2 regions of the Bacillus sp. K7 genome follow, and region 2 is predicted to be linked to the other one. Evidence: riboswitches for the same ligand, from Rfam matches in the RefSeq annotation. Region 2 holds a riboswitch; the other holds the start of a gene.

Region 1 (3,248 bases), 270 kb from region 2:
GTATATTACGAGCCAAACAGCTTCGGCGGTCCGAAAGAGTCACCGGAGGATAAACAAGCAGCATATCCGGTAGAAGGAATCGCTGACAGCGTAAGCTATGATCACAACGATCACTACACACAAGCCGGTGACCTCTACCGTTTAATGAGCGAGGATGAGCGTGCCCGCCTTGTTGAAAATATCGTTAACGCCATGAAGCCGGTAGAAATTGAAGAAATCAAACTTCGCCAAATCGAGCATTTCTACAAAGCGGATCCTGAATACGGAACACGCGTAGCTGAAGGTCTTGGATTAAAAATCAAATAAAATTATTAATAGAATTGCAAAAACCCGCTGTACATAGCGGGTTTTTTATTTGCGCACTTCGTATGTCCTCCATATGAGCATCACACTCTATCGTTTGCTTTCAAACAAAAAAGCCCTTATCTAAAAGATAAGAGCCTTCGGTGCCCAAAGAGAATACGTTCGCAGTCAATCTTTTATTTGTAAAGCTGGCTGCCTTGATTTACAAATTCTTCGGCTTTTTCTTTCATCCCCTCTTCAATAGCATCCCATTCGCTCAGCTCTTTGTCCTTCGCATAGTCACGGATATCCTGAGAAATTCTCATGCTGCAAAACTTCGGTCCGCACATTGAACAGAAATGAGCTGTTTTCGCTCCTTCTGCCGGCAAGGTCTCATCATGGTATTCAAGCGCTCTTTCCGGATCAAGAGATAGATGAAACTGATCTCGCCAGCGAAATTCAAAGCGAGCTTTCGATAAAGCGTCATCACGTATTTGCGCTCCGGGATGCCCTTTTGCAAGGTCTGCGGCGTGCGCAGCAATTTTATATGTAATGACTCCTTCACGAACATCATCACGGTTTGGCAGCCCCAAATGCTCCTTCGGCGTTACATAACAAAGCATTGCTGTCCCATACCAGCCGATCATTGCCGCTCCGATCGCTGAAGTAATATGGTCATAGCCCGGCGCTATATCTGTTGTCAGCGGCCCCAAGGTGTAAAAAGGCGCTTCTTTGCAGATGTCCATTTGTTTATCGACGTTCTCTTTGATTTTATGCATCGGCACATGCCCAGGTCCCTCAATCATCACCTGAACATCATGCTTCCAGGCAATTTGCGTCAGCTCCCCAAGTGTCTCTAATTCAGCAAACTGCGCTTCATCATTGGCGTCAGCGATTGATCCGGGTCGAAGCCCGTCTCCCAGAGAAAAAGCAATGTCATACGTTTTCATAATCTCACAGATCTCTTCAAAATGGGTATAGAGAAAGCTTTCCTGATGATGAGCCAGACACCATTGTGCCATAATCGCTCCCCCGCGTGATACGATTCCCGTCGTCCGTTTGGCTGTTAACGGCACATACCGCAGCAAAACACCCGCGTGGATCGTAAAATAATCCACTCCCTGTTCAGCCTGCTCGATCAGCGTGTCACGATAAATCTCCCACGTTAGATCCTCCGCTACGCCGTTTACTTTTTCAAGCGCCTGATAAATTGGAACCGTCCCTACAGGCACAGGGCAATTGCGGATAATCCATTCACGCGTCGTATGAATATCTTTTCCGGTAGATAGATCCATCATCGTATCCGCTCCCCAGCGGATAGCCCACGTCATTTTTTCCACTTCTTCTTCAATGGATGACGTAACCGCCGAATTCCCAATATTCGCATTAATCTTCACATGAAAATTCCGGCCGATAATCATCGGTTCACTCTCGGGATGATTAATATTTGAAGGAATGATCGCCCGGCCGCTTGCTACCTCATCTCTGACAAATTCGGGAGACACATGCTCGCGGATTGCGATAAACTCCATCTCAGGTGTAATGATTCCTTTTTTGGCATAGTGCATTTGCGTGACGTTTTGGCCCGCTTTCGCCCGCAGCGGTTTCCGCTTTAGTCCCGGATAACTTACGTTTGGATTTGCTTTTTTATAACCGTTATCTTCTGGTTTGACATCCCGTCCTTCATATTCTTCAACATCGCCGCGCTCCGTGATCCATTTTTGGCGAAGCGGCCTTAATCCTTCTTGAATATGAATGGCCACCTCAGGGTCCGTATACGGTCCGCTTGTATCATAGACACGAACAGGCGCGTTTTCTTCTTCGCCGAACGCTCCTGTCGTCGGACTTAAGGCAATTTCCCTCATTGGCACTTGGATGTCCGTAGAGGAACCCTCCACGTATACTTTCTTGCTCCCTGAAAAACTCGACATAATCGAAATGTTGGCTTGCTGCACTGAATCGTTTTGCATCACTGATCCTTCCCCTCTCTTCGTTTGAAAGGACAAAATCAAGCTCATTACCAGCACAAAAAACCGGATTCAAAGAATGAACCCGGTTACAGTCAGAAAGAAACATATTATCGCCCAGGACGGCAATAATAAAAACAATTTCTCTACTTCCCCACGCTGGTACGAACCAGATCAGGTCCAAAGGGTTAAGAAGCTTACCTTCTCTCTCAGCCCGAAAACGGGCACCCCCAGTAACTATTAATTTCGCACTCATCTTAACATAAAACCAACCCGAAAAAAAAGAGAAATATAGATCATATTCAGCTAATTCACCCCAGATATTTTACCGGCAGCGGGGTTTCAAAGATTTCATGTTCAACCACCGTCACCCGATATGCCTTTGCACCCGGCCTTGAGCTCACTGTCTGAAACAGCTGATCATTTATAAAATGGAGAGCCGCTCCATCATCCGCCGCATAACCATCACCCAAGAAACCATTACATATCAGCTGATGGAATATCGGCCGCCGCTCCTTCTCACTGTCATAATGAGGACAAAAGCTTCCATGCAAAAAGCCTAAACTTTTCATACTTGTCAGCGGCCCGGCTGAATCCGTCACCCCTTCTTCAAACCAGCACATCGCACCGGCACTTAATCCAGCTAAAACCACACCGCTCTTCCACGCCTCTCTGAGAATAAGATCCAGCCCCCACTCCTTCCATAGCACAAGCATATTCCGCGTATTTCCCCCGCCAACATAGATCACGTCCTGTTCCATAACAAAAGAAAGTATATCTGTTGATGGCGGCTTAAATAAGGATAGATGAGACGGTACACAGTCCATTGTTTGAAATGCATGATAAAACCGCTGGACATAGTTTTGTGAATCACCGCTCGCCGTCGGCAAAAAACAAATGCGAGGTGACTTCCGTTTCGTTTGATTGATGATATATTGATCGAGAGACAAATTGTCCGGTTCCATCGAAAAACCCCCGCCGCCCATCGCAATAATCTGT
Region 2 (3,248 bases):
CTTGATAGTTGACAGCAAAGACAAGCCTCTGCCTTTAAGGCCCTTTTTACAATCCGTTTCAAACACATGGCCGAACAACACACAGTCCGCATCTTCTTTTTCTGCTTGAATCGCTTCCTCCAGTGAATGCACCGACCGCCCGATATGAAGGTGCGGAAATCTGGCTCTGACCTGCTTCGGTGAAAAGCTGCTGCTCGGCAGCTGCACACGATGAATCGTTGAAAAAAGCGCAATATCCACTCGTCCGTTCATGACCAATTTCCGCTTATCAACACCGCCTTCAGATAAAAGCTCAATCAATTTCAAAATGTCAGCCGCAGATTTAGACCGCTCCCGAATGTGGATGCAATCCACTTCATTCTGAATGGCTATGATGACTTCCGCTAACGCTTCAACCGGCTTGCAGTCATCAGTTATGGCGTGAAGCTCCAAGTTCCTCCACCTCTTTTACGCCGCGGTCGGACCAGCCTTCTTTTCGATTGGCCATCCCCCAAAATTGATACTCATAAAAGCTTGAAATAACAAAATTCTCTTTCATCTTGGCACGCACTTCCTCCGTGCTGTTTTCCGCCAGCTCATCAAAGCGGTTGATTTGTTCTTCGACCTGCTGTCTGAACCAGTCACCGCCGTATGTGTTGATCCACTTCTGATAAATCGGATGCCCCGGATCACATGTCAGCAATTTCTCGCCAACCTCGTAATACAGCCAGTAGCATGGCAATAGGGCTGCTAAGATCTCAGCAAAATTCCCGCTCAAAACCGAACGGTACATATGGGATGTATAGGAGTACGCCGTTGGAGATGGCTTAAAGGCCTTACGCTCTTCCTCACTGATGTCCAACAGCTCCGCAAACTCGCGGTGAAGCGCCATTTCCGCTTCATATGTACCTTGGGCGTGGCTTGCCATCCGTCCCGTTGTATAAAGGTCCTTCGCATAAGCCGCGCCAAACGATTGCACCTTCGCAAAATGCGTTAAATAATAAGAATCCTGGAGCACGTAGTATTTAAAACGGTCAATCGGAAGCGTTCCATCACCGATTCCCTTAACGAACGGATGGACAAAGCTCCCTTCCCACCATTCTGCGGCTGCACTGCGGCATTCTTCTGAAAATTTCACACGTCATTCCCCCTGTCTGATAAATAAAAAAACCACTTTCCCGCAAGGAAAAGTGGTTTGGAATTGGCATAGTAAACGAACACAAATACCGCTCCACTTCCCTACGCAGGTCTGAACCTGTTCAAGTTATGAGGGTCTAAAAGTCACACTTTTATCTCAGCCCTTATGAAGGACACCCCTAGTGGTTATACAAATACATATTGAATTGTTCTGCATCTCTATATTAACACGAATCCCTATTTGGTCAAGGTTTATCCTTCCAACGATTTCTTAAGTTCCGTTACATACCCCCGAGATCCGGTGACAATTAAGCGGTCACCCAATTTCAGCCTTGTATCCCCATGAGGAACGATGCTGTCCACACCTCTGAAAATCCTGACAAAGATGACATCGCCTGTAAAAGGGAATTCCCGCAGAATCACACCGTCGTATGTGCTGTTTTCCATATTAATTTGATACAGCGAAGACTCTTCGTTCGTGAGCAGCTTCATAACACCAGGCGCTTCTATTAGCGCGCGAAGCAATGTTTTTGTCGACAGCAGCATAGAAAAGATGTTGATTCCCTGCTCCTTCAAAGTTGCTTCATTTTCGGGTGATCCGACGCTGGCAATCACTCTTTCTGTTCCTTTTTCTTTTGCAAGTAGTGCAATCTCCGCATTCATGTCTTCATTCCCGGTCGCAACAACCAGGATATCCGTATCAAAAATGCCGAGTGATTCAAGCGTCCCGTGTTCATAATCAGAAATCGCTTCAACAGAAAAAACTGATTCCGACAGCTTTTCCTCCGCGTTCTCTTGATAGACATGCACAACACGCACGTCATACTCCTCTTCCGGCAGTTCAAGAGTAACAGGCAATGTCATTTGGTTTGCGCCGATAAACGTAATGGTCTTTTTCTCCTCCGGCTGCTCCTCCCGTTTGTATAATTTTTTAAAGAAGACCGGTGAAAAAATACTGGCAATGACGGCTACTAACGTCAGCGCTCCTGACATATTTGCGCTGATCACGTGAAGCTGCTGGCCGATTGTCGCAGCGGCAATCACGAGAGAAAGCGTTGACGTCAGCAGAAAACCAGACGCCAAAATGGTGCGGTTATCATACCACTTCTTCAAGTACAGGACGGGAATAATTTTGCTGACTAACAGCGCCAAAAGCAGAAGCGGAATCATGATCAAAATTTTCGGATCTTGGAAAAGGGTCCAAATATCCAGCTTCACTCCGACCATCACAAAGAAAATCGGAATCAAGAACCCATAGCCGAATGAATCCAGCTGCTGAACAAGTTCTTTATTTGGCGAAAGAAGGGAAACGAGAACCCCCGCTAAGAAAGCGCCGAGAATATTTTCCGCCCCAAGTGATTCAGACAGGGCAACGAGTACGATAATTAACGTAAAAATGGCACGCGTCCCAATCTGAATCGTCCCTTTTGACATAGACTCAACAAATGAACGATGTTTAAAGATCCGGCCGAAAAAGTAAAGCACCACTCCGGCTGCAAACAGGATCATCAAGAGCCACATGTTTCCGCTGTCTTCTCCGTATAGAGAAGAAAACACAGCAAGAAGAATCATCGTGACCAAATCAGCAATAACGGCAACAAGCAAAATAATCTGCCCGATATTTGAATTCATGATCCGTTCTTCTTTTAACGTTGGAACGACAACGCCTAACGAAATCGTTGAGATAATGAGCGTCATTAAAAACGCATTTTCGATAAATCCTGCCAAGACGAACCCATAGGACAGCAGCAATGATAAAATAAATATACCGGCAAAAATAACGGACGCCGCAGCAAACGTATTGGGCACCGCTTTGCCGTTCGGCAGGAGCTGCTTTTTCTTTCCTTTCTCAAACGATGAAAAATCAATTTCAAGCCCGCTTAAAAACATTAAAAAGATAAACCCGAGCAGAGAAAGCGTCTCAAGCCATGTATCGCCCTCGACAACTAAATTAAGACCGCTTTTTCCGATAATCAGCCCCATAATGATTTCTGCAACAACAACCGGGATGGTCAGTTTAAAGCGATGCAAAAGGATGGGTGTCAAAAATGCAACGATAAGTACAACAACTAAAGATGCGACAGATGAATGCGCCATAATCAGAACCTCCTTTTTAAGTCAGGGTTATTTCA

Evidence for each region. Region 2 has a riboswitch for thiamine pyrophosphate ahead of tenA (thiaminase II). Riboswitches for the same ligand answer to the same signal wherever they lie in the genome.
Region 1: it holds a riboswitch for thiamine pyrophosphate, as region 2 does, so the genes downstream of both, thiC (phosphomethylpyrimidine synthase ThiC) here and tenA (thiaminase II) in region 2, are expected to answer to the same signal.

What each region holds. Positions count from the first base shown of each region.
Region 1 covers NZ_CP096406.1:945,219-948,466, reverse strand. Annotated here, with positions in the region: gene katA (catalase KatA) at 1-306, shown strand, start outside; gene thiC (phosphomethylpyrimidine synthase ThiC) at 480-2,252, opposite strand; TPP riboswitch at 2,384-2,491, opposite strand; gene M1D98_RS04720 (Type 1 glutamine amidotransferase-like domain-containing protein) at 2,561-3,248, opposite strand, start outside.
Region 2 covers NZ_CP096406.1:1,212,848-1,216,095, reverse strand. Annotated here, with positions in the region: gene tenI (thiazole tautomerase TenI) at 1-432, opposite strand, end outside; gene tenA (thiaminase II) at 410-1,117, opposite strand; TPP riboswitch at 1,199-1,307, opposite strand; gene M1D98_RS06090 (monovalent cation:proton antiporter family protein) at 1,369-3,213, opposite strand.